One region of the Pseudarthrobacter sp. PvP004 genome, then DNA from elsewhere that is predicted to be linked to it. Evidence: riboswitches for the same ligand, from Rfam matches in the RefSeq annotation. Region 1 holds a riboswitch; each other region holds the start of a gene.
What was found. A riboswitch is a leader RNA that binds a small molecule or an ion and turns the genes downstream of it on or off. The one in region 1 is predicted to bind glycine.
Positions count from the first base shown of each region.

Region 2: it holds a riboswitch for glycine, as region 1 does, so the genes downstream of both, gcvP (aminomethyl-transferring glycine dehydrogenase) here and gcvP (aminomethyl-transferring glycine dehydrogenase) in region 1, are expected to answer to the same signal.
Region 3: it holds a riboswitch for glycine, as region 1 does, so the genes downstream of both, cycA (D-serine/D-alanine/glycine transporter) here and gcvP (aminomethyl-transferring glycine dehydrogenase) in region 1, are expected to answer to the same signal.

Region 1 is NZ_JAGINL010000001.1:2,967,253-2,977,382, reverse strand. It holds gene J3A64_RS13320 (hypothetical protein) at 1-731, shown strand, start outside; gene J3A64_RS13315 (MFS transporter) at 795-2,345, opposite strand; gene J3A64_RS13310 (TetR/AcrR family transcriptional regulator) at 2,418-2,957, shown strand; glycine riboswitch at 3,051-3,148, shown strand; gene gcvP (aminomethyl-transferring glycine dehydrogenase) at 3,328-6,174, shown strand; gene gcvT (glycine cleavage system aminomethyltransferase GcvT) at 6,188-7,321, shown strand; gene gcvH (glycine cleavage system protein GcvH) at 7,447-7,833, shown strand; gene J3A64_RS13290 (L-serine ammonia-lyase) at 8,194-9,606, shown strand; gene J3A64_RS13285 (hypothetical protein) at 9,650-9,901, shown strand; gene J3A64_RS13280 (DNA/RNA non-specific endonuclease) at 9,917-10,130, shown strand, end outside.
Region 2 is NZ_JAGINL010000001.1:4,222,757-4,232,886, reverse strand. It holds gene gcvP (aminomethyl-transferring glycine dehydrogenase) at 1-1,545, opposite strand, end outside; glycine riboswitch at 1,693-1,791, opposite strand; gene J3A64_RS19270 (PucR family transcriptional regulator ligand-binding domain-containing protein) at 1,867-3,381, opposite strand; gene speB (agmatinase) at 3,569-4,585, shown strand; gene J3A64_RS19260 (cytosine permease) at 4,582-6,021, shown strand; gene J3A64_RS19255 (aminobutyraldehyde dehydrogenase) at 6,066-7,583, shown strand; gene J3A64_RS19250 (D-arabinono-1,4-lactone oxidase) at 7,580-8,905, shown strand; gene mscL (large conductance mechanosensitive channel protein MscL) at 9,145-9,609, shown strand; gene J3A64_RS19240 (amino acid-binding protein) at 9,759-10,130, shown strand, end outside.
Region 3 is NZ_JAGINL010000001.1:3,129,284-3,139,413, reverse strand. It holds gene J3A64_RS14070 (ATP-dependent DNA helicase RecQ) at 1-205, shown strand, start outside; gene J3A64_RS14065 (MFS transporter) at 337-1,767, shown strand; tRNA gene J3A64_RS14060 (tRNA-Ser) at 1,833-1,920, opposite strand; gene J3A64_RS14055 (prolyl oligopeptidase family protein) at 2,074-4,329, opposite strand; gene J3A64_RS14050 (FAD/NAD(P)-binding domain-containing protein) at 4,390-6,327, shown strand; glycine riboswitch at 6,402-6,500, shown strand; gene cycA (D-serine/D-alanine/glycine transporter) at 6,652-8,118, shown strand; gene J3A64_RS14040 (ExeM/NucH family extracellular endonuclease) at 8,240-10,130, opposite strand, start outside.

The sequences.
Region 1 (10,130 bases):
CGTTGCCGGTAGGTGCCCGAGTAGAGACAGCAGGGAAGAAGCTTGTCAGTATTTACGCCGCCTCTGACCGATTCTGCTGGGGAGTTCGCGATGGGTTGATCGGCATGGAAATCCCTACCCCGAAATCGTTGGCCCGTCGGTGGGCAGTAGTGTCGGCCGTTAAGACGGCCCTTGGGTACGGTGACTCCTGCAACGGCTCCCAGAACCATATGTATCATGACGACGGCGGAGGCAACTGGGTGGCCATGGACGTCCTCGATGACCAAAGGGCATTGCTCTACGGCCACGACCACGAGGCCAGCGAAAACGTGCTCAGCGGCACCGGCGGGGACTCGGACGTTGAAATGAACTTGCTGGCCAAAACCCCGGACTGGTGGAACGCTGGCCTTCCGCGAGAGGGCGTTCCGATCGGTTTCGTCTTTGGGTTTGAAGGAGGATCCTGGGCCCGCGCCGAATACGACCACGCGGACGGCTTCCTTTCAGTCGGCTTCCCGATGAAATCCGACGAGGCCCTTGCCGAGGAGATTGTTGACTGGATCAGTGACGCCAGCCGAAGGTCAGGCACGCGTCACATTCCCGCACCCGCGGACCTGATGGCAGCCATCAGTGAAGGGGCCAACATCACTGTGGAAGTACTCGGGGCCATTTGTGGTCCGGGTATCGGGGACCTCGAAGCCGGGGTGGCCGCAGCCCGGAACTTCTTGGAGCCGAAGAACAGCAGTGCGGACTGACAGCCGGCGTAGACAAAAAACAGCGCCGACCGAAGCTGTCAAGCTTCAGTCGGCGCTGTGCCTTTACTGCGCCTTCGGCACACGCCGGAGCACGACGGCGGCGAGCACTGCCGCACCAGCCATCAGTACCAGCCCAATCGCCGCAGTGATGTGAACACCGGACTCGAAAGCTGTCCGGGCGGCATGTGTCAATGCCTCTGACAACGGGGCCGGAAGTGCGGCCGCCGCATCAACAGCGCCGGCCAGCGTTTCCGTGGAATTCCCGGCAGCCTGCTCCGAGATGCCGTCCGGAATGATCAGGTTGTGCTGGTAGGACGCCGTGAGGATGGAGCCGAGTACAGCGGTTCCCAGGAGCGATCCCAGCTCGTAGCCGGTCTCGGAGATGGCCGAGGCCGCTCCGGACTTGTCTGCCGGCACTGAAGCCAGGATGAGGTCATTGGAGATGGTCTCCGCGGCACCCACACCAACAGCCAGGACGGTCAGGGCCGACAACAGGAACACGGGCCCGCTGCCGTGATCGCCCACTACGACGATCAGATAACCCACGGCGCTCAGCGTCAGCCCGGCAGCCACAACAGACCCTGGCCGCACGCGCTTGACCAGCGGTACCACCAGCAGGCCGGCGATGACCGTAGCCAGGAGGGCGGGGATCATCGCGATGCCTGCCTCCATGGGGGACTGACCTTCAACCAGCTGCAGGTGCTGGGCGAAGAAGTAGATGAATCCGGTCATGGAGAAGAGGGACAGCACATTGGCCACGATGGCTGTGCTGAACACCTTGTTCTTGAACAAGGCGACATCGAGCATGGGGCTCTCGATCCGCTGCTGGCGGCGAACGAACAGGATGCCCATCACCACGCCGAAGCCCATGAAGGCTGCTGCGGAGGCTCCGAAGCCATGCACCGCGAATTCCTTGATGCCGTAAACAAATGGAGCCATGGTGACAACGGACAGGACGATGCTCGGCACGTCCACGCGTCCCGGGTTGGAGTCCCTGGACTCCGGAATCAGGACCCGGCCGAAAGCCAGGAGCGGGAGGAGCAGGAAAGCTGCCACAAGGAAGACGGCACCCCACCAGAAGTGTTCAACCAGCCAACCGCCGAAGATCGGACCGAGGGCGGCACCGCCGGAGAAGCCGGCAGCCCAGACAGCGATCGCGAGCCGGCGACGGTTCGGGTCGGTAAAGATGTTCCGGATCAGCGAGAGCGTGGAGGGCATCAGCATGGCGCCGAAGACGCCAAGGCCGGCGCGTCCGGCAATCAGCCATTCCGCGGTCGGTGCGAATGCCGTAGCAGCCGACACCGCAGCGAAGCCTGTGCTGCCGATCAGCAGCAACCGGCGTCGTCCGATCCTGTCGCCCAGGTTACCCATGGAAACCAGCAGCGCAGCCAGTACCAGGGGATAGGCGTCCACAATCCAGAGAAGTTGGACGCCGCCAACCTCCAGGGATCGGGCAATCTCGGGCAGGGCAAAGGTGAGCGCGGTGTTGTCGACGGCCACCAGCAGCACCGGGAACATCAGGAGCGCCAGAGCCGTCCAATCGCGCCACGGTGCTGCCTGGCCCTTAACGGGACGAGCGGAACGGGGTGCTTGGGTTGAGGACGGCGAGTACATGTCACTTACTGTACCGTCCAGACGGTACAGTTTCAAATGGAACCCCCCAAGCCTTTAGGGAATGATGTACCTATGCCACGAAAACCAGTTGCCCGGGATGCCGTCCTGGATGCCTACGAAGCCCTCCTTATTGAGGTAGGGGAGCGGGCTGCCACTCTCGATGCGGTTGCCAAGCGCGCAGGGGTGTCCAAAGGTGGGCTGCTGTACCACTTTCCCAATAAGGAAGCGCTGACCACGGCCCTTTTGGAGCGCCTGGACCTGCTCGCCGATGAAGATACCGAATTGATGAAGGCAGCACCGGATGGTTCGGCTGCCTACTTCATCAGGTCCTCGCTCTGGGCAGATACGCCCATGGATCGGGCCTTCGTCGCCGCTACCAGGCTGGCTGAGGTGGCTCACGAGGAAACCCGCCGCAGGTTTGCTGCTATCCAGCAACGGTGGCTGGACGTGCTGGCGGAGGATGTTGGACCCGAGGTTGCCAAAGCTGTGAGTTACATGGGCGACGGCCTCTATTTCAATGCGATTTTTGAAGGCGGGCAGGAGGGCGGAAACGCCGGGCGGGAGGCCGACGTCGAAATCCTGCTGGGAGTCCTCGAACGGCTACGGAAGTAGCGATTCATCCATTTGCTGCAGCGCCCCGGACGTAGGACAATTAACCCTTGTGGCGTGCCCAACGCGGTGCCCACACACAACTGAACATGCCTTTGATCTGCGGCGGGAGAGTCCTGCAAGCAAGTGATGCAGGCGCCGTAGGAGCAAACCCTCCCCAGGAATCTCTCAGGCCCACGCACCGCCGCGGCGAGGCAACTCTGGAAAGCAGCAGGCACGGAACCCACCTCAGGGTGAAAGTGCTGTGCTCACCGACGGTGCAAGCGATGGTTGTTCACGCAACGCGCGGAAACTCTCAGGTCCAATACAGAGCGGGGAGGAACCCAGCCGCTGTGGCGTACCCAAACGCTGCCCCAAGTAATGGAGTTCCTTCGTGACGGTTAGTTCTGCCTCCACCACCTTCGTCGATCGGCATATCGGCGCCCGCCGCCAGGCCGACATTGAGACCATGCTCAAGTCCGTCGGCTACGACACCGTCGATTCGCTGGTCGACACCGCCGTCCCGAACGACATCCGCCAAGATGTTGCCCTCACCCTTCAGGGCGCACTGAGCGAAGTTGAAGTTCTGGCTGAGCTGCGCAAGCTCGCTTCCAAGAACAAGACCGCCGTTCAGATGATCGGCCAGGGCTACTACGACACCGTGACGCCCCCGGTGATCCGCCGCAACATCCTCGAGTCCCCGGCCTGGTACACCGCCTACACCCCCTACCAGCCGGAAATCTCGCAAGGCCGCCTCGAAGCGCTGCTCAATTTCCAGACCATGGTCCAGGACTTGGTGGGCCTGCCGATCGCCAACGCCTCCCTACTTGACGAAGCAACTGCGGTTGCCGAGGCCGTCCTCATGATGCGCCGCGCCAACAAGAACAAGGCCGTTCAGGACGGCAAGACCGTCCTCGACGCAGACTGCCTCCCGCAGACGATCGCCATCGTCAAGGGCCGCGCCGAAGCGCTCGGCTTCGAGGTTGAGGTCGCTGACCTTTCCCTTGGCCTCCCGGAAGGTGCCATCAACGGCGTCGTCCTCCAGCAGCCCGGCGTGTCCGGCCGCGTGTTCGACCACTCCGCCGTGATCGCTGACGCCAAGGAACGCGGCGCGCTGGTGACCGTCGCTGCCGACCTCCTCTCACTGACCCTCATCACCCCTCCAGGTGAGCAGGGCGCCGACATCGCCGTTGGTTCCGCACAGCGCCTGGGCGTTCCGCTCTTCTTCGGCGGCCCGCACGCCGCGTACATGGCCGTCCAAAAGGGCCTGGAGCGTTCCATGCCCGGCCGTCTGGTGGGCGTTTCCAAGGACGACGCCGGTGTCCCCGCCTACCGCTTGGCGCTGCAGACCCGCGAGCAGCACATCCGCCGCGAGAAGGCCACGTCCAACATCTGTACCGCGCAAGCGCTGCTCGCCATCGTGGCCTCAATGTATGCCGTCTACCACGGCCCCGAGGGCTTGAAGGCGATCGCCGAAACCGCTCACGGTCACGCCCGTACCCTTGCAGCGTCCCTGAATGCTGCCGGCGTCGAGGTCCTTCACGGTTCCTTCTTCGACACCATCACCGTCCGCGTCCCCGGTAAGGCTGCCGAGATCATCGCCGCAGCGGAGGCCAAGGGCATCAACCTGCGCGGCATCGACGCTGACACTCTGGGTATTTCCGTCGATGAGACCACTACATCTGAAATTGTCGGCGGTCTCCTTGATGTCTTCGGCGCTTCGGTCACTGAAGCCGCTGAAGGCTTTGCGCTTGAAGGTTCCGTTGAGCGTACGAGCGACTTCATGCAGCACCCCGTGTTCAACACGCACCGCTCCGAAACCCAGCTCCTGCGCTACATCCGCAAGCTCTCGGACCGCGACCTCGCGCTGGATCGCACCATGATCCCGCTGGGATCGTGCACCATGAAGCTGAACGCCACAGCCGAGATGGAAGCCATCTCCTGGCCGGAGTTCGCCTCCATCCACCCGTTCGCTCCGGATTCCCAGACTGAGGGCTGGCGTGAACTCATCACCGACCTCGAAGCACAGCTGACCGAGATCACCGGCTACGACCAAGTCTCCATCCAGCCGAACGCTGGTTCCCAGGGTGAGCTCGCAGGACTGCTGGCCATCCGCGGCTACCACCTGTCCCGTGGCGACGAGCAGCGCAACGTCTGCCTCATCCCCGCCTCAGCCCACGGCACCAACGCAGCGTCGGCAGTCCTGGCCGGCATGAAGGTGGTTGTGGTTGCCACGGCACCCGATGGCACCATCGATCACGTTGACCTCAAGAACAAGATCGAAGCTAACCGGGACGCCCTCTCGGCCATCATGATCACCTACCCGTCCACGCACGGTGTGTACGACGCCGACGTCCGGGAAGTCTGCGACGCCATCCACGAGGCCGGCGGCCAGGTGTACATCGACGGCGCCAACCTCAACGCACTGGTTGGCTTGGCCCAGCCGGGCAAGTTCGGCGGCGACGTGTCCCACCTGAACCTGCACAAGACCTTCTGCATCCCCCACGGCGGCGGCGGACCCGGCGTTGGCCCCGTAGCTGCAAAGGCACACCTCGCACCGTTCATGCCCGGCGATGCAGCCTCCTGGACCGAAGGCAACGACGTCCCGATTTCGGCTTCCCGTTTCGGTTCCGCCGGTGTCCTTCCAATCTCCTGGGCTTACGTGAAGCTCATGGGCGGCCAGGGACTCACCGAGGCAACCAAGTCCGCGCTGCTTGCCGCGAACTACATCGCATCCCGCCTCAACGACCACTTCCCGGTCCTGTACACCGGCGAAGGCGGACTCGTGGCCCACGAGTGCATCCTGGACCTGCGTGAACTGACCGCGAAGACCGGCGTCACCGCTGAGGACGTTGCCAAGCGCCTCATCGACTTCGGCTTCCACGCGCCTACCCTGGCCTTCCCGGTCGCGGGCACGCTCATGGTGGAGCCCACCGAGTCCGAAGACCTCGTGGAGATCGACCGCTTCATCGAAGCCATGATCACCATCCGCAAGGAAATCGACCAGGTTGCTGCCGGTGACTTCTCCGTGCAGGATTCCCCGCTTCGCCGCGCGCCGCACACAGCCGCCGCCGTCGTAAGTTCTGACTGGGACCGTGCGTACCCGCGCGAGCAGGCCGCCTTCCCGGTCCACCACCTCAAGCAGGACAAGTACTTCCCGCCCGTTGGCCGCATTGACGGCGCAGCCGGAGACCGCAACCTGGTCTGCTCCTGCCCGCCGATCGAAGACTTCGAGAACTAGGACGGTCCCACAAATGACTGAGAACTACACAGCTCTCTACGAAGAGCACAAGAAGCTCGGCGCGTCCTTCACCGACTTCGGCGGCTGGCAGATGCCGCTCAAGTACTCGTCCGAGTTGGCCGAGCACCACGCAGTCCGCAAGTCCGCCGGCCTGTTCGACCTCTCCCACATGGGTGAAGTCTGGGTCACCGGTCCCGAGGCAGCCGCGTTCCTCGACTACGCCTTGGTGGGCAAGATCTCCGCCATGGCCGACGGTAAAGCAAAGTACTCGCTGATCTGCCAGGAAGACGGCGGCATCATCGATGACCTCATCACCTACCGCCGCGGCTCCGAGAAGTTCCTGGTGGTCCCGAACGCGGGCAACGCGAAGGTTGTGGCCACGGCGTTACTGGAGCGGGCGGCCGGGTTCGACGTCGAGGTCCAGGACGCATCCGCTGAAACCTCGCTGATCGCGGTGCAGGGTCCCCTCGCCGAAGCGATCCTCCTCCGCTTGGTGCCCGTCGAGCAGCATGCGCTGGTCACCGAACTCAAGTACTACGCGGCGGTCGAAGTAGCGTTCACGTTCGACGGCGGCACGCAAGACTTGCTGCTCGCCCGCACCGGTTACACCGGGGAAGACGGCTTCGAGATCTTCGTAGCCAACGACTCCGCTGCAGCCCTCTGGCAGGCCATCGCCGACGCCGCTGAAGAAGGCGAACTGACCCCCGCCGGCCTGGCTTCACGCGACTCCCTGCGTCTCGAAGCCGGGATGCCCCTCTACGGCAACGAACTCTCCCGTGAAGGCAACCCCTTCGCGGCAGGACTCGGACCCGTAGTGGCACTGTCCAAGGAAGGCGACTTCGTCGGCAAGGACGCACTCGCTGCCCTCAAAGCTGACGGTGCCGGCTCCACCAGCGGACGCAAGCTCGTTGGTCTCAAAGGCCTGGGCCGCAGGGCCGGTCGCGGCCACTACCCGGTCCTCAAAGACGGCGCCGTGGTTGGCGAAGTCACCTCCGGTCAGCCCAGCCCCACGCTCGGCTACCCGGTAGCGTTGGCGTATGTCGACGTCGAACACTCAGAGCTTGGTACCGCACTGGACATCGACCTGCGCGGTAAGAATGAGCGGTTCGAAGTCGTCGCACTGCCGTTCTACAAGCGGGTTCGCTGAGTCAGTCGCCTTCGGCCGGCGGGTCCGACCTCCTCTGCATGCTCGGTCGCATGTGCGCCCGCCGAGGAATTCGGTGCCCCACCATCCCAGCCATAGTTTTTGACCAACCATAGTAAGGAATCAGAATGCCCAAAGTAGCGCCCGAACTTCAGTACTCCGACGAGCACGAGTGGGTTTCTCGCGGGGACGGGAACTCAGTGTCCGTTGGTATCTCCGAGGTCGCCACCGACGCACTGGGTGACATTGTGTACGTTGACCTTCCCGAGGTCGGTTCGACTGTTACTGCAGGCGAGACCTGTGGCGAGGTTGAATCCACCAAGTCGGTATCGGACCTGTACTCGCCGGTCACCGGTGAGGTCACCGAGATCAACGACGCCGTTGTATCCGACCCCGCCCTGATCAACAGCGATCCTTACGGTGCCGGTTGGTTGTTCAAGGTCGCAGCTGAGTCCGACGGCCCCCTGCTCTCAGCCGAGGAGTACGCCTCCAAGAACGGCGGAGACCTCTCCTAACTCGCCGGAGTGGCCCGTTGCGGGCGGCATCCTCCGCGTGCTCGGTCGCGAAAACGCCCGCTGGGCGGACGTGGCGCTCCCTTGGACGCACGCTTCCGGATACCGCACCCAAAAGGGCCTCTGGTCGGGTGAGTTGCTCCTAAGCCCCGAATCGGGGAATGCCGTCCGGTCCATCGGGCTACCCACGCACCCCGTGGCGTAGCGTGGGATTGTAGAACTGAATAAAATTGCGACGCCGGGTTGCCGCCTTTGGGGGCCATCCGGCGTCGTGCTTCGGTCGTCTGCCGCCACAAGTGGGGGCGACCCTCCGGCAGGACCATCTGCCGGACCGTTTTCAAGCTTTGTTAAGGGATCCCAGCCATGGCTGTCGGTGTTTTTGATCTGTTCTCTGTGGGTATTGGCCCGTCGAGTTCTCATACTGTGGGGCCGATGCGGGCTGGGGCGGTGTTCGCTGGCGAACTCAAGGACGCCGGTGTCCTGGGTTCCGTGGCGTCGCTGCGCGTTGATCTGTATGGTTCGTTGGCTGCCACGGGTCGTGGGCACGGCACCATGACGGCCACGCTGCTGGGCTTGGAGGGCTTTCACCCCGAGCTGATCCTGCCTGACGAGGTGGAGGAGCGGCTGGCGACGATCGCGGAGACGGGTGTGCTGAATCTGGGTGGTGCGTCCGGGGGCGGTGTGGAGCTGCCGTATGCGGTGGAGGACATGGTGTTGCATCCGTTGACGGTGTTGCCGCGGCATACGAATGGGATGAAGTTCCAGGTGTCTGATGCCCAGGGGAATGTTCTCAGGGAGGCGACGTTCTTTTCGGTGGGTGGCGGGTTCATTGTCCGTGAGGGTGAGGAGGACGCTGCCCGGGCCGAGTTGGAGGAGACGAAGGCGGAGTTGCCGTTGCCGTTCAGGACGGCGGCGGAGTTGATGGGCCGGTGTTCGTCCAAGGGGTTGGGGATCAGCGACATCATGTTCATCAATGAGCGTGCGTCCCGGAGTGAGGAGGAGATCCGGGAGGGTCTTTTGCATATCTGGTCCGTGATGGAGGCGTGTGTTGAAACGTCGTTGAAGCGTGAGGGTGTGCTGCCCGGGGGGTTGAAGGTCCGGCGTCGGTCTCCTGGCTGGTTGGAGCGGCTGCTGAAGGAGGACAAGGACCGGAATGATCCGAAGTATTGGCAGGAGTGGGTGAACCTGATCGCGTTGGCGGTGAACGAGGAGAACGCTTCGGGTGGCCGGGTGGTGACGGCGCCGACCAATGGTGCGGCGGGGATCATTCCTGCGGTGTTGTATTACGCGTTGAATTACGCGCCGGGCATGGACAAGGCCAGCCAGGCCGATAAGGACGATGTGGTGGTGAAGTTCCTGCTCGCCGCGGGTGCGGTGGGTGTGTTGTATAAGGAGCAGGCGTCCATTTCGGGGGCTGAGGTGGGGTGCCAGGGTGAGGTGGGCTCGGCGTCGTCGATGGCTGCTGCGGGGTTGGCTGAGGTGATGGGTGGTTCGCCGGGTCAGGTGGAGAACGCTGCGGAGATCGCGATGGAACATAATCTGGGGTTGACGTGTGATCCGATCGGGGGTTTGGTGCAGATCCCGTGTATTGAGCGGAACGCGATCGCGGCGGCGAAGGCGATCAACGCCGCGAAGATGGCGTTGTGGGGGGACGGGACGCACCGGGTGTCTTTGGATGAGGTGATCGTGACCATGCGTGAAACGGGCAAGGACATGTCCTCCAAGTACAAGGAAACAGCGATGGGCGGCCTCGCCGTCAACGTCGTCGAATGCTGATTCTGTAGGCTGTGACTTCACAACCGTCTCTGGGGGGGACCGTATGAATGATCAACTAAATCCCATTGTTCCCACGGCGTGGGAGGCCGCGGTAGCGGGGGCCGGGGCAGTGTCACTGCTTCTGTTTGTGGCTGCCCTGATCCTGGTACTTCGCACTGGGTCCTTCTCGCCGGGAGTTCGGTTCGCGTTGGCGCTATTGGCGTTTGCAGTCCCTGTCGCCGGCCCAGTGGCGGGCATCGTGGTGGCACTTCTTGAGCAGCGAAGGGCTCGGCGCCGCATTACTGTCAGCCCCTGATGCAATGCTGTATCCATGACCGGGGGATACAGCAGGGACTTTTTGCGGACACGGCTTGAACTGCCCAGTCCGTCGGCTACTACGACACTTTTGGACTACACCCACTTTTCTGTTCGCTTCCGGGCTGCCCGGAAGCTCGCAGCGATTGTGGGTGTGAACATCAACGGCAAGGAACTGGTACCCCTGGCCCGCGAGGGTTCGTGGCATTTCGATGACAGGATCCCCCGGG
Region 2 (10,130 bases), 1.3 Mb from region 1:
AATGGCTTCCATTTCAGCGGTTGCGTTGAGCTTCATCGTGCACGAACCCAGCGGAATCATGGTGCGGTCCAGTGCGAGGTCCCGGTCGGACAGCCTGCGGATATAGCGCAACAGCTGCGTCTCGGAACGGTGCGTGTTGAACACCGGGTGCTGCAGGAAGTCGCTGCTTCGGACCACGTCTGCGGGCAGTTCGAACCCTGCTGCGTCCCCTACCGGACCGGCTCCAAAGGCGACGGCCACCGCGGAGAGGACCTCCGGCGTCGTGGTTTCATCAATGCTCACCCCAACGGTGTCGGCGTCGATGAATCGCAGGTTGATGCCGCGTGCCTCGGCGGCGCCGATGACTTTGTCAGCCTTGCCGGGGACGCGCACTGTGAGGGTGTCGAAGAAGGACTCGGACGTAAGTTCCCGGCCAGCTTTCTTCAGCGCTGTGGCAAGGGTGCGGGCATGGCCGTGAACGGTTTCGGCGATCGCCTTCAGGCCTTCCGGACCGTGGTAGACGGCGTACATCGAGGCGACAATGGCCAGCAAGGCCTGCGCTGTACAGATGTTGGACGTCGCCTTTTCGCGGCGGATGTGCTGCTCGCGGGTCTGGAGGGCCAGACGGTACGCGGGGACGCCTGCGTTGTCCTTGGAAACGCCCACGATACGGCCGGGAAGTGTGCGCTCCATGCCTTCGCGGACCGCCATGTAGGCCGCGTGCGGGCCGCCGAAGAACAGCGGGACACCGAAGCGCTGCGCAGTTCCGACGGCGATGTCCGCACCTTGCTCGCCCGGGGGCGTGATGAGGGTGAGCGCCAAAAGGTCAGCCGCGACGGTGACCAGCGCACCGCGTTCCTTGGCGTCGGCGATCACGACGGAGTGATCGAAGACTCGGCCCGAAACGCCCGGCTGCTGGAGCACGATGCCATTGATGTCGCCGTCGGGAAGGCCGGCCGAAAGGTCAGCGATCTCCACCTCGAAGCCCAACGCCTCAGCGCGACCCTTCACGATCGCGATGGTCTGCGGGAGGAGGTCGGAGTCCAGGACAGTCTTACCGTCCTTGGCAGTCTGGTTCTTGTTGGCCCTGCGCATGAGCAACACGGCCTCGGCCACGGCGGTGGCTTCGTCCAGCAGGGAAGCGTTCGCAACGGGCAGGCCGGTGAGGTCCTGCACCATGGTCTGGAAATTGAGCAGCGCTTCGAGGCGGCCCTGGGAAATTTCCGGCTGGTACGGGGTGTAAGCCGTGTACCAAGCGGGAGCTTCCAGGATGTTGCGGCGGATGACCGGCGGCGTCACGGTGTCGTAGTAGCCCTGGCCGATCATCTGGACGGCGGTCTTGTTCTTGGACGCGAGCTTGCGCAGCTCGGCGAGGACCTGCACCTCGGTGAGGGCGTCCTGCAACTTCAGGGCAGTGTCCTGGCGGATCGAATCGGGGACCGCGACGTCTACCAGGCCGTCGACAGAGTCGTAGCCAATGGCCTTGAGCATGGTGTCAACATCGGCTTGGCGACGGGCGCCGATGTGCCGGTCCGCGAAGGCGGTGGGGGTTGATTGAACAGTCAAGAGGAACTCCATGATTCAGGCGCCCAGTGAGCGCTCGATGATGTGGGTTCCTCCCCGCTCTGTATTGGACCTGAGAGATTCCGCAGGAATGGTTGCCTGCTTGCACCGTCGGTGAGCCCGGTTACCCGGACTGCTTTCCAGAGTTGCCTAACCGCGGCGGTACATGGGCCTGAGAGATTCCTGGGGAGGATTTGCTCCTACGGCGCCTGACTGGATGTACCGGCAGGGCTCTCCCGCCGCAGATCAAAAGCGTTGCGTCACCGTGAGTGACACGCTTCACACCATAGCTGGTTGTTTTGAAAAAGCGCAAGCAAGGTGAAGTTACTGATGCATCGCCTCATGGATTTGCAGCGCGAACCAGAGCTGGGCAACTGTGGACGTTTCACCCATATCCAGCCCCGTCAGCTCGCCGATTTTCCGTATCCGGTAGATGATGGTTTGCCGGTGCGCGAACAACGCCGTTGCGGTCTTTTGCCAGGACCGTTGCGAGTCCAGATACGTCCTGAGCGTGACGAGGAGATCGCCCTCCTGGCTCTGCTCGTAGTCGAAAATCGGGCCTAAAAGCCGCCGAACCAGCGCCGTTCCCTCCTCGAAACCCGTCAGCCCCAGCCATGACGGCCCCTCCGCATAGCGGGCCAGCGCCAGCTTGTTGGCACGGGCGGAGCCAAGCGCCCAGAGGGATTCCTGCAGTGCGCGTTGGATGTTGGCAACGGCCGCCGGCGCACTGATCCCGATCGCAGCATCCGCCCCGGCACAGTGCGCCAGGACGTGGTCAGGGACGTCGGCCGGGACCACCACATGGAGCCTGTTGTTTCGCTTCAACGACGCCGACGCAACCCCGTGCCTCCACAGTTCGATGTGCACGTTGGCCAGCCTGTCGCCGTCGTCCGCTTGTCTGTCTCCGCCGCCGGCGGACATCGAGGCGAGCAGGAAATCCTGGGGCGAAACCTCGAAAGCTGCCAGCCGGCTCTCCATTTCGGCCGCGCCCAAGCGTCCGTCCATTGCCTGCAGGAGGAACTCGCCGGCCAGCCGGTGGCGGCCTTCCAGCGACAAAACGATGCGCGAAAGCTGTAGTCCCAACACGGTTGCGGCGTGAAGGAGTACGACGGCGTCCGGGTGCGGTTCGCTGTTGGGCAGCACCACCAGGAGCGCATTGGCATGCGTGGGAATGTCCATGGTGAGCACGTGCCGGCCCCGGATGCGGTGCCATTGGAAGTTCTTTCCGGCGAGGGACACCTGCCCGGACAGCGGAGCCCATTCCTCGGCAAGGAACTCTGGCAGCGTTTGCCCGTCCGGATGCCAGGGATGGAGGCAGCGTCGGTCCACCACGAACAGGTTTGCGTCGAGCTCAGTTGCCAGCCGCTGGACCAGGCTCTGCCAATGGTCCTCGGAAGCTCCGGCGGTGCGGAGCAGATCGTAGACGCGGGCCGTCTGCCGCAGCCGGCGCGATTCTTCGAGCAGTGAGGACTCGGCAACCGACCGGGCGATTGCGATGAACGGCAGCGGATACGGGATGTTGACCAGTGGCAACGGCAGCCGCTCGCACGCCGCCAGGAATTCCGCGGTGAGGGGCGGCGCGTGCATCTTCTCACCGATCGCCAAGGCGCTGGCACCGCTGTCCACCAAGGCCTCTGCGAGCGCCACCTGACCTTGCGCGTCTGGGGGGATGGACAGGCCGTTGGTCATCATGAGCTCGCCGCCTGTAACCCATTCCCACAATCTGGGCAGATCCGAGGTGTGGGCCCAGGTGATGCGGTTGTCCCGGCCCGCCGATCCTGCCAGGAGTGTGAGCCCGAGTTGAGGCTCGGCCACGAGTTCAGCCACGGTGATTGCCATGCGGGGTCCTGTTTTCCTTGCGTTCGCTGAGGGGTTGGCGCCATTTCAGGCACCTCTTAGACATTCGTCTAAACGCCTCGACCATTTGTAGTCAATGTAGCGCTTTTCGGAGTGATCGGCGTCACCAAGAATGGAATTACTTACTTCCCGCTCAACGGCGAGCACCCCTCACCCCAAGGATTCTTCAATGGCAACGCATCAGCCCATCGGCCCTGTCGACGCAACCAAAGTTCCCCGGTATGCAGGACTCGGTACCTTCGCCCGTCTCCCCCAAATCGACCGCGTCCCGGACTACGACATCGCGATCGTAGGAGTACCGTTCGACGGCGGAACCTCCTTCCGGCCGGGCGCCCGTTTCGGCCCTGCCGCAGTCCGCGAGGCCTCCCGGCTCCTCCGCCCGGGCTATCACCCGGAGCTCGACGTTGAACCGGTATACGAAGCCCAAGTGGTGGACGCCGGCGATATTGCCTGCACCCCCTACGACATCACTAGGGCAGTCCGCGAGATCGAGGAGCAGGCGTTGCCCCTGATCAGCGGAGGCAACGGGCTCAGCGAGGACAAGCGACTCATCTCGATCGGCGGCGACCACACCATCGCCCTGCCCATGCTGCGAGCGCTGAACAAGGTTCATGGTCCGGTGGCACTGCTGCATTTCGACGCCCACCTGGACACGTGGGACACCTACTTCGACCAGCCCATCACGCATGGAACCATCTTCCGTCGGGCGTTCGAGGAAGGCCTCCTTGTGGAGGACAAGTCCATGCACGTGGGTATCCGCGGCCCGGTCTATGACCGCAACGACTTCCTCCGCGACCACGAATTCGGCTTCCAGATCATCCGTTGCTCGGACCTGGACGTTATTGGGGTCCCGGCGGCCATTCAGCGGGTGAAGGACCGGCTGGGCGATACCCCGGTGTACGTTTCCATCGATATCGACGTCCTGGATCCGGCGTTCGCACCCGGCACCGGCACCCCGGAGATGGGCGGGCTCCACTCCCGCGAACTCCTTGCCCTGCTCCGCGGACTGAACGGCATCAACATCGTGGGTGCCGACGTCGTTGAGGTCGCCCCGGCGTATGACCACGCTGATATCACCACGGTCGCCGCGGCCACCCTGGTCTTCGACCTTCTCGGCCTCATGGTGAACCGCAGCAAGGCCACCGCTGGCCGCGAACTGGCTTCGGCATCCCGGACCGCGTCATGAGCACCGCGCCCACCGCTGAGGTTCCCCGGCTGGAAGACAAGACCATCCAGCCCATCCCGGCCAACGAGCGCCACGGCAAGGCCCGGGACCTCTTCACCATCTGGTTCGGCTCCAACATCATGATCATGACCATCGTGACCGGCGGACTCGCCACTACGGTGTTCGGCCTGGGCTTTGTTCCGGCGATCGTGGGCATCATCATCGGCAACGTTGTGGGCGGCATCTTCATGGCGCTGCACTCTGCCCAAGGACCGCAATTGGGTGTGGCACAAATGATCCAGACCCGTGGCCAGTTCGGGTCGTTCGGGGCACTGTTGATCGTGGTCATCGTGGTGATCATGTACGTCGGATTCTTCGCGGCGAACCTGGTGTTTGGCGGCGAAGCAATGGCGGCCGTCAGTCCCGGCATCAGCGTTGACGCGGGCATCGTCATCATCGGTGTGGTCAGCGTTATCGCCACGATTTTCGGCTACCGGCTCATCCATGCCTACGCACGCGTTTTGAGTGTCGCGGCCGGTCTGGCCTTGTTGCTGGCCTTTGGGTGGATCCTCCTGGTCCATGGCCTTCCGGCCAGCTTCCTGGAGCAGGGCAACTTCAACTGGGTCGGCTTCATGGGGACCATCTCCGTCTCGGCGCTGTGGCAGTTGGCTTATGCGCCGTACGTCTCGGACTACTCCCGCTATATGCCGCAAGGGACGGGCTCGGCCCCGGCCTTCTGGGCCTCCTACTCAGGCTGTGTGCTGGGAACCCTGTTCCCCATGATCCTCGGCGCCTTGGTGGGTACGCTCGCAGTGTCCATGAGTGCCGGCGATGTCGAAATTGTTGGCAGCCTGGGCGCGATGCTCCAACCGTGGACGCTGATCATCGTCGGCATCTTCTGCCTGGGCGTTGCGGCTTCCAACGCCATGAACCTCTACTGCGGCGTCCTGTGCACCCTCACCATCGGCCAGACGTTCAAACCCCATTGGCTGCCGCGCGCCAAGACCCGCAGCATCGCCGCGATCATTCTCTTCGTCGTCGCCGTCAGCATCGCCCTGTTTGCCCGCGACAATTTCATCCTCTTCTACACCAACTTCCTGTCGTTCCTGATGTACGTCCTGGTTCCCTGGACAGCCATCAACCTGGTGGATTACTACCTTCTGCGGCACGGCGACTACCGCGTTGAAGACTTCTTCAAGCGCGACGGCGGCGTGTACGGGCGGTTCAATTGGGTCGCCATCGGCTCCTACATAGCAGGCGCCCTGATCCAGGTCCCTTTCTCGGCAACAGCTGTGTACACCGGCCCGCTGGCCGCCGCGATGGGCGGCGTGGACATCTCCTGGATCGTCGGCCTGGTAGTCGTCGCTCCCCTCTATTACTGCGCGGCACGCATCTTTGGCCAGAAGCCTGAAGCCGCCCCCTTTCCCTCCCCTGCAATCACCGCCGACCTCACCTGATCAGCCCCTCATCTGATCAGCCCCTCATACGAAAGCGAATCATCATGACTACAACCCAGACCGAACAGTTCACCGTCCGACGCTCCACCGGAGGTTCTCCGGAGATCGCCGGCGCCCTCCCTCTGCCTTTGCCTCCAGCAGGGCACTTCATCAACGGTTCCTTCGTCCCCGGATCTTCAGGCCAGTCCATCGACGTCGTGGATCCCGCCACGGAGCAGGTCATCGCCTCGGTGCAGGCCGGCACGGCCGATGATGTGGACGTCGCTGTGGCAGCCGCCGTCGTAGCCCAAAAGACCTGGGGTGCCACCACCCCGAAGGAACGCGCCGATGTCCTGAACCTCATCGCCACTATCATCGAGCAGAACCGCCAAGCGTTCGAGGCCATCGAGTCCGCCAACGCCGGCAAACCGCGGGCCGTTTCCGAAGACGATGTCTCCAGCACCATCGACACCTTCCGGTTCATGGCCGGAGCCTCGCGCACCCTGACCTCCATGGCCGGCGGCGACTACGCCACGGACCACACGTCCGTGATCCTCCGCGAACCTGTGGGAGTGGTTGGCGTCATCACTCCCTGGAACTATCCGCTGCTGATGGCCGCCTGGAAGATCGCACCCATCCTCGCTGCGGGCAACAGCATCGTCATCAAGCCGTCCGAGCAAACCCCGTTGTCCACCCTGAAACTGGTGGAGGTGCTGGCCGGCCGCATTCCGGATGGAATCCTCAACGTCGTCACGGGCCGCGGCCGGACCGTTGGGCAGAGGCTGTCCGAACATCCGGACATTGCTTTGGTCGCGCTGACGGGCAGCGTCGTGAGCGGCCAGGCTGTGGCCGAAACCGCTGCCAAGTCCGTCAAGCGCGTCCACTTGGAGCTCGGTGGCAAGGCTCCCGTTGTTGTCTTCCCTGACGCCGACCTCCGTGCCGCCGCTGCGGGTGTACGCAATGCCGGCTTCTGGAACGCCGGGCAGGACTGTGGCGCTGCCTGCCGCGTGCTGGTCCACGAGTCCGTGGCCGAAGAATTCACAGAGCACTTGGTCCGTGAGGTCAGCACCCTGGTGATCGGTGCTCCAGACGCCGGTGACGACGTCGAAATCGGTCCCATGATTTCCCTCCCGCACTACGAGCGGGTCAAGGAATCGCTGGCTGAAGCGCGCGCTGCGGGCCATGACGTGGCCATCGGCGGATCCACTATGGAAGGTCCCGGCTACTTCATCGAGCCCACCGTCATCAGCAACGTGCCGGCGGGCGCACACATCGCCACGCACGAAATCTTCGGACCCGTCGTCACCGTGGAGACCTTCAGCAGCACCGAGGAAGCAGTCACGCGAGCCAACGAAAGCCCGTATGGTTTGTCAGCCTCCGTGTGGACGCGGGACTCGAGCCTTTCCCTCCGGATTCCCAAGCAACTGGACTTCGGCACCGTCTGGGTCAATGCACACCTTGTGCTGGCCTGCGAGGTACCGTGGGGCGGATTCAAAGGTTCCGGCTACGGCCGTGACCTCTCGCTCTACGCACTGGATGATTACTCGCGCACCAAGCACGTCATGATCAACCACGGCGCGTGAGCGTTCAGACAAGCAACGGAGCTTTCACCATGACCACTCGTGTTTCCCGGGCATCCGGCATACCGGCCGCAACCACCCCCACCGCCCCTTTCGGTACAGATGTCACCTGGACCAACTGGGGCGGGAACCAGAGCGCGACGCCAGCCTTTACGGTTCGGCCCAGGAACGAACAAGAAGCGCTCGACGCCGTCCGTTTTGCCATCCGCGAGGGCTTGCCCGTGCGGGCGGTCGGCTCAGGACATTCGTCCTCACCCTTGGTCCAGACCGGCGGCGTACTGATGGACATGTCCGGCCTCTCTGCCATCACCGGCACTGATCGAGTGGGACGCCGCGCCCGGGCTTTGGCCGGCACCACCATCAACGCCTTCGGGGACGCCCTGTGGGACAAGGGACTGGCGCTCAGCAACCAGGGCGACATCGACAAGCAACAGATCGCCGGGGCACTGGCCACCAGCACCCATGGATCCGGCAAGGACCTGGGCAGCTTCTCGTCCAAACTGCGCTGGGTGAAGCTGATCAACGGCTACGGCGAGATCGTTGAAATCGGTGAGGGCCAAATCCGTGAACTCCGGGCGGCACAGGTAGCCCTGGGAACCTTGGGGATCTTCCTGGAAGTCGAGTTGGCCGTCGAGGACAGCTACTACCTGCAGGAACAGATCACGTATCCCACCTGGGCTGAAACCACCGCTACGTGGCAGGCCGACATCGATGACAACCGGCACTACTCGTTCCTCTGGTGCCCGGAAGACGACTCGTGTGAACTCCTCGACCTGCCCGGTTCACCGGACCACAGCATGAGCGGGCGGAGCTACACCAAGCGGTACAACGTGGCTTCCGTTCAGGATGAAAGCCAGCTCTCCACTGTTGAGGGTGCCCGGCTGGACCGTTCCTACCGGATCTACCCGGGCGGCTTCACCACGCAGTTCCACGAACTTGAGTACTTCGTCCGCAGCGAGGACGGCTTAGTGGCTGTCGAAGCCATCCAGGAACTGATCCGCAGCAAGTATCCCGAGCAGAAGTACCCGGTTGAGGTCCGCTGGGTGAAGTCCGACGACGCCTACATGTCCCAGTTCCAAGGCCGCGACAGCACCGTCATTACTCTGACCACGGAGCCAGGCACCGACTACTGGCAGTTCTTCCGGGATGCTGATGCGGTGCTGCAGGAATTCGAACCCCGCGCACACTGGGGAAAGATCCACTTCATGACCCGCAGCCGCTTGGAACGCCTCTATCCCGAGCTGGACACCTTCATGCAGGTGCGGAGGGAATTCGATCCCCGCGGCATGTTCCTGAACGACCACACCAGGTCCCTGCTCGCCTGACGAGTACTGATTGCCTGATTGCCCGCCGGGATGTGAGAGAACGGCCAACCCTCTCTCACATCCCGAGCCCTTCACCCCAACCCTCTCTCACATCCCGAGCCCTTCACCCCAACCCTCTCTCACATCCCGAGCCCTTCACCCCACCCCTCTCTCACATCCCTGTGACAACCCCTTGAAACCTCGGAGTGGTAGTTTGTTCTCTGCTGAGGCAGACAACGCACCCAACCGGAGGACCATCCATGTTTAAGGGTTTCAAGGACTTTATTCTTCGCGGAAACGTGATCGAACTGGCCATTGCTGTCGTTATCGGCAGTGCATTCACCGCGCTCGTTACAGCCTTCACCAACAACATCATCAACCCCGTCATTGCCGCCGCCGGCGGCATGAACGCTGACGGGCTCGGCTTCAAGATCTGGGAGAACAACCCCGCCACGCTCGTCAACATCGGCGCCGTATTGACCGCCCTGGTGACCTTCGTGATCACTGCTGCCGTGGTCTACTTCATCTTCGTGGCGCCCATGAACAAGATCAATTCCCTGGTCAAGGACCGTCTCTCCACCGAGGAGCCCGAGGAAGAGCCGCTGCCTGCAGACACCGCGCTGCTGGCCGAGATCCGCGACCTCCTGAAGGACGCAGCCGCCGCCCGCAACGCAGGCCAGGTTTCCGACCTCGACCCGGACCTCGATTCCGACCGGATCCGCTAGGACAGCCATCGCGGGATGATCCTTCCCGTTTGCTTCTTGAGCCCGGCGTTCTCTCCGCGAGAACGCCGGGCTCTTGCGTTCACTGAGCTGTCCCCGAAACGTGACGCACAGGCAACCGGTTGGAAACAGGGGCGGGGCAGCATGAGAATATGAAGCCCAACCCGAGCACTCCCGTCACCGCGGACCTCCTCTGTGATGTCTGCGGGCAGTTGCCCGAACCGCCCAAAGCCAGGCTCACCCTCGCCAACATTGCCGTCATGCTCCCCATCGAACTTCTAGTGCATGCCGCCGTGGTGGAAACGCACCTTCCCTACGTTGCCAAAGTCCTGCTGCTGGCGGTCACAGCCACTGTCCTGGTCATCTGGGTGGCCGAACCATCCGCGGCGAAGGTCCTACGGCGCTGGCTGCACGCGCCTGCTCTCCGACAACGACACAAGCTGCACCTCGCTCCTGCCCTGTGGCGTGCACGAACTGTGCTGCTGGACCAGCCAGGGTCCCTGCAGAAAATTACCCAGTCGCTC
Region 3 (10,130 bases), 160 kb from region 1:
CAGCGCATACAGGCTGGCCGGTGTCTGGGACAGGCTCGTTGTGGGCCCCGAGCTTGCCCAGGCCTTGGCGGGCACGGGCGGACAGCCCGTGTTGCTGGTGGACGACCTCATAGACAGCCGCTGGACCATGACCGTATCCGCCCGTGCCTTGCGACAAGCCGGCGTGGGCGCCGTTCTGCCACTGGCGCTGGCCCAAGCCGGATAAGGCAGGGTAGTTGGGCGTGGTCGAACTACGTCATGTTGTGATCGCTCCCACTGCACGTCTATAGGATCGAGCAAACACGCCTGCTTGCCTGCCCGGATCACGGGCCACCAGCCAGAACTTGGACCGGAGCCATGAGCACAAAACCCAACACCGACGTCGAAGCGGCCAACGAAACCAGTTGGCGGCCGCGGCTGGCCCTGTTGGTGGCGGCAACGTTCTTCATGGAGTTCCTCGACGGGACCATCCTCACCACGGCCATCCCCAGCATCGCCTCCGACTTCAGGGTGGCGCCGGCAGACATCAACATCACCATGACCGCATATCTGGTGACGGTGGCCATGGGCATCCCGCTGAGCAGTTGGCTTGCTGAGCGGTTCGGCGCTCGCCGGATCTTCTGCCTTGCGATATCGATATTCACCATTGCCTCCCTGCTCTGTGCGATCAGCACGGACCTGACCATGCTCACGCTCAGCCGTGTGGCCCAAGGCATGGGCGGGGCCATGATGGTTCCCGTCGGCACTCTGGTGGTGTTGCGGGGTACTCCCAAGTCCGAGCTTCTTCGCGCCACTGCGTACCTTGTGTGGCCAGGCCTGCTGGCTCCGGTCCTGGCTCCCATGGTGGGCGGTGCCCTGACCACCTTCCTGTCATGGCACTGGATCTTCATCATCAACGTCCCTCTCGGCCTGGCCGCATTCATTGCAGCTCTCAGGCTGGTGCCGCGAACACAGTTTGATGCCAGGCGCCGGCTCGACTGGTTCGGGCTACTGCTCACTACGCTGGGCGTGGGTGCCCTCGTAGTTGGGCTGGAGACCTTGGGAGGGCACGCGTCCAATGTGCTTGCCGTGGTGGTGGTCGCTGCCGGAGTGCTGTCCTTGGCGGGGGCAGTCTGGTGGATGAGGAAAGCCAGCGTTCCCCTGTTCAACCTCAGCGTCTTCGGCACCAGGACTTTCAGGGCGACTTCCACCGGCGGCTTCATTTACCGGCTGACCATCAGTTCCGTTCCGTTCTTGTTGCCCTTGATGTTCCAGGACGGATTTGGCTGGGATCCGCTGAAGGCCGGCGTGATGGTGGCGGCAGTCTTCGTGGGCAACATAGGGATCAAGCCGGCCACCACGCCGCTCATCAGGCGTTTTGGGTTCAAGCCCGTGCTTGTCTTTGCGTCGTTCGCGTCAGCCGTGACGTTTGCGTTGTGCGCTTTCCTGGACGCCCAAACACCTGAGCCACTGATCTTTGCTTTGCTGCTGCTCAGCGGGGCGTTCCGCTCCATCGGCTTCTCTGCCTACGCTTCGGTGCAGTACGCGGACATCGTCCCGGGTCAGCTGCCCTCAGCCAATGCCATCTCCGCGACGCTCGTTCAATTGGCGGCGGCTGCGGGCATCGCGGTGGGCGCCCTTTTCCTGCGCCTGTTCGAAACCACGCAGGTGTTCGGGGGGGAGCACGTGGCGGCTTACAAGGGGGCATTTGTTGCCATGGCCATCCTGATGCTGATCAGCACGGTGGACAGCCTGACCCTTCACCGTCACGCCGGGGCCGAAGTCAGCGGCGGAGCAAAGCGCGGCTGAGCAGCGGCTTCATGGAGAAGAGCCTTAAACGCAAAGGTCCCGGTTCGAAAACCGGGACCAATTCGCGGAGACGGGGGGATTTGAACCCCCGGTGGAGTTGTGCCCCACACTTCATTAGCAGTGAAGCCCATTCGGCCGCTCTGGCACGTCTCCCTTTGCTATTGCTAGCCCACCAAGGATACGCAGAAGGTGCCTTCCAGCGCAAAACGCCCCGGCCAAGCCGCCCGTTTCGTTGGTTCCCTGCCAGCCATGCCGTTCGCACGGCACAGTTCGCAGGGAACCGTCGAATCGGGCTTCAGCGAACTGTTAGTTGCTCCCAGCCAGCGAACGCCACAGGAAGTGGTTGCTCCGGGCCTGAAGCGCTGCGGCCTGCCTGTTGTCGGAGGCCCCCGCGTGGCCGCCTTCCAGGGCTTCATGGAACCATACGTTCGGGATGCCCATGGCTTGCATTCGCGCCGCCATTTTGCGGGCCTGGACGGGTCCCACACGATCATCGGACGTGGCGGTCCAAATGAAGGTCTCCGGGTATTCCACGCCGTCGTGAAGCAAATGGTACGGCGAGAAGGTGCGGATGAAATCCCATTGCGCGGGGACATCCGGGTCACCATATTCGGCGATCCACGAGTATCCGGCGGAGAGCTTGGTGTAGCGGCGCATGTCCAGGAGCGGCACTCCGCAGGACACAGCGCCGAACAGTTCCGGATATTGGGTCAGCATGTTGCCTACCAGGAGGCCGCCGTTGGAACCACCTACGCAACCGAGTCGACGGCGGCTGGTGACGCCTCGCGAGATGAGGTCCTTCGCCACGGCCGCGAAGTCCTCGTACGCGCGGTGCCGGTTTTCCTGGAGGGCTGCACGGTGCCAGGAGGGACCGTATTCGCCGCCGCCGCGGATGTTGGCAACAACGTAGACGCCGCCGCGTGAGTGCGCGGCAGCACCGTCGTCGGAGGATGCGCCCAAGGTGCGGCGCTCCAGCCAGGCCCGACCCATGGTTCCGCTGTATGCCGGAGTCCGCGAAACCTCGAACCCGCCATATCCGGAGAGCTGAGTGGGGTTTTGCCCGTCCAGCACCAGGTCCTTGGAAGCGACCTGGAAGTAGGGGACCTTGGTCCCGTCGTCAGACACCGCGAAGTGCTGCTGGACTTCGTAGTCGGCTTCGTTGAAGAACGACGGCGACCGCTTGACTTCGGCGTGCTGGCTCGCCACGCCACTGGCCTCCGAACCACTACCCGCCGAAGCACCACCCGACGACGACGCACCGAGCGTCCCCCGGGTCAATGTGGTGGGTGTCGTGAAGCCGGTGGCCACCAGCCAAAAGTCGTTGCCTTCAGGGCCAGCGTCTTCGTCATCCACGGCGTAGGCGTTGACGTCGTGCAGGGGCGGGCACGCGTCCAGGACGGTGGACGTCCAGCCGCCTTCGGAGTCGGGACGGGATGGGTCCAGCACCCGGATCTCGGAGGACACATCGCGCAGGAGGTTCAGCAGGAGGTAGTCCTTGGTCCAGCTCCACGACTGCAGCGACGTGTGGGCATCCGGCGTGAACAGGACCAGCAGTGAACGGGTCCCTGCCAGATAGGACTCGAAGTCCGCGGCCAGCAAGGACCCGGCAGGGTAGAGAACACCGGCAACATCCCAGTCCTTCTGCGGACGGAACAGCAGCCAATCCCGGTGGGCGCTGATGTTCACATCCGTGGGAACGTCGATGACCACCCAGGAGTCGTCGCGCAGCAGCGATGTACTGCGGTTGTAGAAGTCGATGTAGTCCACGGCGAAAGTCCGCTCGTAGCCAGGCGTGGAGTCGTGGGCCACCATGGCCAGCATGTGGTCCTCGGGGATTTCGAAGAGGCGCTCGGCGTCGGCAAGGGACTGGCCACGGCGGAGCTTCACGCCGGTCCGCGCATAGGACGAGGTAGTTGCTGGCAGGCCTTCGGCTGTGCTGGATACGAGCAAAGTGTCGGCGTCCAGCCAGCTGACGTTGCCCTTGGCGGTGGGCAGATCAAAGCCACCCTCCACGAAGGTGCGGGATTCGACGTCGAACTCGCGGTGGCGGTCAGCGTCGCCGCCGTCGGGAGATAGCGAAACCATGGCCAGGCGGTACTCGGAGCCGTCGGCTGGACGGAGGAAGCCAACGCCGTGGAAGACCCACTCGACGCCTTCAGCGGCGGCGAGGGCGTCGATGTCCAGCAGAACGTCCCACTCGGGTTCTTCGGTGAGGTAGCTTTCCCAGGTGGTGCGGCGCCAGAGGCCCTTGGGGTGTTCCTGGTCTTTCCAGAAGTTGTAGTAGAAATCGCCTCGTTTGGAGACCATTGCGATGCGATCGGTGGAGTCGAGGACCTCCAGGATGCCGGCCTCAACGGCCTCATATTCGGCGTCCTCCAAGAGTTCCTCGGTGCGGGCGTTCTGCTCGCGGACCCACGCCAGCTGCTCTTCGCCGTGGATGTCCTCGAGCCAGACGTTTTCGTCCGTGGGTTCGGGCGCGACGTCCGCTGCGTGGCGGGGGCCGGAGGCCGGCGCAGCGTCATTCTCGGGGAGTGGCGTCGGATCAGCTTCTGTGGTGGTCATCGCCCCATCCAAGCAACACTGTTCAACGGTAAGCAAGTCACGCAGAAGTTAGGCTTGAGCGTGGCTAAATCCCAAACCAACCGTGTTGCCCTGATTGGGGCCGGCCCTCGGGGCACCAGTGTCCTTGAGCGGTTGCTCGCGAATTGGGCTGCGGACAGCCCGCACGGCACCACGTTGCACATCGACGTTGTGGATCCTTATCCGGCCGGTTCGGGTCATGTGTGGCAGCCGGAGCAGTCACGACTGTTCCTCATGAACACCCAGTCGTTCTATCCCACGCTTATTCCGGAGGACCCCCAGCTCGCACCGCCGCTCGCGGGTGGTTCGTTCGATCAATGGCGTGAGGCCCGTCGTCGTGATGGCATGGGACTGAACGACGCCGAAAAGGCGGAGCTTTCCACCCTCGAATCGCACAACTTTCCCAGCCGCGCGATCTACGGGCGCTACCTTCGCCAGACTCTGGACGGATTGCTGGAACGGCTCCCCGACGGCGTCAAGGTCACCTTCCATGAGACGCTCGCCGTTGCTGCGCGCCCCGTAGCGGACGGGTTCGACGTCGAACTCGCCAGCGGTGCGACGCTCACCGCCGGTTCCGTGGTCCTCGCCCTGGGCCACATCGAGTCCCGGCTGAACCCTGAGCAGCGGTCCTTCAAGAGTGCCGCGGACGAACAGGGCCTGCTGTACTTCCCGCCTGCTCCGCCGGCTGACGTTGATTGGCAGGCTGTTCCGGACAATGAGCCCGTGCTGGTCCGCGGCATGGGCTTGAACTTCTTCGATGTCATGGGCCAGTTGACGGAGGCCCGCGGCGGCAAGTTCGTTGAGGCTGGTTCGCCCGGCGCGGGCATCCTCGAGTACCGGGCATCGGGCAGGGAGCCCCGGATCATTGCTGCGTCCCGCAGGGGCACCCCGTATCGTGCCAAGGCGGGGCTGGCGGGCTACTACCCCAGCAGCATCACCATGCGCTACCTGACGGAAGATGCCGTGGACCGGTTCCGTGCAGCGGGTATCCAGCCGGGCTTCGATCATGACCTTTGGCCTCTGCTTCACCGTGATGCACTCTGGGCCTACTATTCAACGCTTGCACGGTCCCAGCCCGCCGCGATCAAGGACCCCGCACAGTTCCTGGCTGACCTGGAGGACGCGCTCCAACCACATGCGCACACTACGGCGAACTGGGAAATAAAGGTGGGAGACGTGGTGGAAAAGCACGTTGTTACCTCCCGCCGGCTGAACCTGAGAGGGCTCGCGGCGCCGCTCGCAGGCCGTACCTTTGCTTCCCGGAGCGAGTTGGATGCCGCAATCACGGCCTACCTTGATGATGATGCCCGACGATCTGCGCTTGGCGAGGCGGACCCCGTCAAGATGGCCATCGGCGCCCTCCACACCGGCCGGGCCATCCTCAAATCCGTCGTGGCGGATGGCGGAATCACCGATGAGTCCTGGCTGGCGGGTTTGCGCGGCTGGTTCGAGTCGTTCGTGGAAGGCCTCGCCAGCGGAGCGCCAGCCCTGCGATCGGAGCAGTTGGCCGCTTTGGCGCGTGCCGGCGTCGTAAGTTTCGTGGGACCGGATCCGAAGTTCAGTGTGGACCGGGGTGCCAAGCTGTTCCGGGCGGTTTCGCCGTGGGTTCACGACGGTCCGGTTGAAGCGCGGACGCTTATCGAGGCGATGTCGCCGGCAAACAGGGTGGGCATCAACCTCTCGCCGCTGCTGGAACAGCTCATGTCCGACGGGCTGGTCCGCACCAAGATCATGATGAGTGTTGAGGGCACGCCCATGCAGACCACCGGCCTGGACGTGGAACCCCATCCTTACAGGCCTCTGGCTGCCAACGGATCCATCACCAGGAACTTGTATGTCCTTGGCCTGCAATTGTCCGCTTCGCAGTGGGGGACAGCCATCGCTGCCGAGGCCAGGCCGCGCACCGGACCCGCCTACGCGAGCGGCCAGCGGACGCTCCGCGATGCTGATGAGATTGCGCGTAGCATTCTGGGCCGCTAGGGACGTGGGGTTGCACCTCTACCCGACCTTGGCTACTGTGTGAGCTGCATCACCCACTTGGGTGTGCGCGCTTTTGATCTGCGGCGGGAGAGTCCTGCCGGTACATCCCGTCAGGCGCCGTAGGAGCAAACCCTCCCCAGGAATCTCTCAGGCCCATGTACCGCCGCGGCGAGGCAACTCTGGAAAGCAGTCCGGTCACCGGGCTCACCGAAGGTGCAAGCCTTCCTGCCCTGCAGGAAGGCGGAAACTCTCAGGTCCACGTACAGAGCGGGGAGGAACCCGAATCAATGTGGCACCCCGTGCCGCCTGAACGATGGAGTTCCTTTGACGATTCAGCGCCCGCCTTCCACCGGCACAGATTCACCCCACCTCGAGCGACAACTCAGCAACCGCCACATCCAGCTCATCGCCATCGGCGGAGCCATTGGCACCGGCCTCTTCATGGGATCCGGCAAGACCATTTCCGCTGCCGGCCCATCCGTCATCTTCGTGTACATGATCATCGGCTTCATGCTGTTCTTCGTTATGCGCGCCATGGGCGAACTGCTGCTCAGCAACCTCAATTACAAATCCTTCAGCGACTTCGCCGCCGACCTCCTGGGACCGTGGGCCGGCTTCTTCACCGGCTGGACGTACTGGTTCTGCTGGGTGATCACCGGGATCGCGGACGTGATCGCAATCGCGGGGTATTCCCAGGAACTTTGGCCCTCCCTGCCCCTCTGGGTGCCGGGCCTGATCACCATCGGCATCCTCCTGCTCCTGAACCTCGCCACCGTGAAAGCCTTCGGTGAGACGGAGTTCTGGTTCGCCCTCATCAAGATTGTGGCCATTGCGGCGCTCATCATCGTTGGCCTATTCATGATTTTCAGCGGCTTCCAGTCCGACGCCGGACCGGCCAGCTTCACCAACCTGTGGAGCCACGGCGGCTTCTTCCCGAATGAATTCATGGGCTTCGTGGCCGGCTTCCAGATCGCCGTCTTCGCGTTCGTGGGCATCGAACTCGTGGGCACAACAGCTGCCGAGGCCAAGGACCCCGAGAAGAACCTCCCCAAAGCCATCAACTCCATCCCCATCCGCGTGCTGCTCTTTTATGTGGGCGCGCTGATCATCCTCATGTCCGTCACCCCGTGGACCCAGTTTGCTGCCGGACATAGCCCCTTCATCGCCATGTTCTCGCTCGCTGGTCTCGGCGCAGCGGCCACCATCGTCAACCTGGTGGTGCTGACCTCGGCCATGTCGTCGGCAAACTCTGGCATCTACTCCACGTCCCGCATGGTGTTCGGACTCGCGCAGGAAGGCGACGCACCCAAGGTTTTCGGCGCGCTGTCCGGACGCAAAGTGCCCCGCAACGCCCTGTTCCTGTCCTGCATCCTGCTGCTGTCCGGCGTCGTCCTCATGTATGCCGGCTCGGACATCGGCAAGGCGTTCGACATGGTCACTACGGTGTCCGCTGTGTGTTTCGTCTTCGTCTGGTCCATCATCCTGGCGAGCTACCTTGCCTTCCGGAAGCGCCGCCCGCACTTGCACGAGTCCTCGGCGTTCAAGATGCCCGGTGGAGTGGTGATGGTGTGGGTGGTGTTCGCGTTCTTCGCCTTCGTCCTCTGGGCTCTGACCACGCAACCGGACACGCTCGCGGCCCTGTTGGCCACGCCCGTGTGGTTCATCATTCTGGGTGTCGCCTGGTTGATTCTCCGGCGCCGTCCCGCGCACTTGGCCCGTTACGAGGAGTTCAAGGCTGAGCTCCAGCGGGATGCAGAAAGGGACCGGGAACCGGAACCCGTGAACAAGTAACCGCGCAGGCCCAAAAGGCCGCAAACCAAAGGCAGGACCCCTCACGAAGAAGATCGTGAGGGGTCCTGCCTTGTACCGGCCTCGCGGGTACTGGCCTCTCGGCCCTGTGGCTCAGGGGCGGCTAGCCCCTCAGGCACCTCTGGTACTCCAACCAGGCAAAGCCGTACCGGATCCATCCCACGATGTCGTACCACTTGGACGGCTTGACGGGTGCGGTGCACTGCGGCGGGTTGGTGCCGCTTTCCGCCACGTTCACCAGCGTTTTCACCACGGTTCCGCTCTCGACGGCGGTCAGCACCAACGTGCCGGTGCCTGCAGCTGCCGCGGCGGGAACCTTGAGGTCCACCGTGGCGGTGCCCGCGGTCACCGGGACCGAACCGAGTGCCGATTCCGAGCCCTTGCCATCGACGAACACTGCATTCAGCGTTGCGTTGGCCGGGCTGCCGATGGAGGTGAGGTTCAGCTTGGAGATGGCCAGCGTAATGGACTCTCCGGCCTTGACCTCAGCCGCCGTGGAGTTGGCCACGGCAACGGAACGGCGTGCGAAGTCGGGCGAAACAGGGTTGTGCTCGCGCAGGTACTTGATCCACGCATCGCGGTCCACCAAGCCCGTGTCTTTGGTGTTGGTCCCTTCCTTGAAGACCCGGAAGTTGTCACCGCCGGTAGCCAGGAAGCTGAACGTCCCGATCCTGTACTGCTTGGCAGGATCGAGCACAGCACCGTTCACCCAGATGCCGGTGATGCGGTCACCTGCGGCGCGGGCGGCGTCGTAGGTGTAGTTGACGTTCTTGGACACGCCCAGCTGCTGGTAGGGGCGGCTGGGAATGGTGCCGTCGGCGTTGGTCTGCCACTGCTGCTCCAGGAGCGTCTTGAACTGAGCGCCGGTCAGCGACGTGGTCCAGAGATTGTTCACGAACGGCAGGACCGCGTTGGCCTCGGCGTAGGTGATGGTCCCGTCCGGTGCGTAGTACAGCTCATTACGCAGGCCTCCGGGGTTCACGACGCCGATCTCCGCCGCACCCAGTTCGGGAGCCTTGAGTGTATCCACCAGGGAGTCCGCCACCAGGTTGCCGAGCGTGGATTCGTTCGCGCGATCGTCCCGCTTGGGGGCGCCGCCGGCGGGATCCGGGGTGAAGGCCGTGGTGATATCAGCTGTCACCGCGCCTACCGGCTGGTTGCCGATCTCGGCAGCCTGGGCGAGGGCCTTGTCCACGATGGTTTTCACTGCCGCCACACGCGGGTAGGTGGCAACGAGGCTTTCAGCGGTCTCGGTAGTCCGGTCCACGATGGCGGCCTTGTAAGAGGTCACGGACTTGCTTGCGGTGTCCACTGTGAGGGTCACGCTGCCCACGTTCTCGCCGTAGTTGCCAGTCTGCACAATGGGGCGGGTCTTGCCGGTGGGCTGGCCGTTGGCGTCCAGGATCGGAGCGTCCCAGGCGTATTCCTTGTGCGTGTGTCCTGTGAAGATCGCGGCGACGTCGGGAGTGGTTTCGTTGACCAGCTTGGCGAACGGCCCGCCGGCTGCAACTTCCTGCTCCAACGTGGCGCCCTCGGGTGTTCCGGAAGCAGCGCCGTCGTGGTTTTCCACGATGATGAGGTCTGCCAGGTTGTCGGCCTTGATCTTCGCGGCAACCCGGTTGATGGCTTCCACAGGATCGCCGAACTCCAGATCCGCGATTCCGGCAGGGGTCACCAGGGACGGAACTTCCTGCGTGACAGTACCGATCACTGCTACCCGCATGCCGTTCATGTCCATCACCTTGTACTCCGGCAGGACCGGGGTGCTGGTGCCCTTCTGGTAGACGTTCGCGCCCAGGTAGGCGAACTTCGCGTTGGTACCTCCAGCTGTGACGCGGTCGCGCAGGTCCGCCCAACCGCCGTCGAACTCGTGGTTGCCTACAGCGGAAGCCTGCAATTCGAGCGCGTTCAAGACGTCGATGGTGGGTTGGTCCTTCGCCACTGAAGAAGCGAAGAGGGAAGCACCGATGTTGTCACCGGCCGAAATGAAGGCC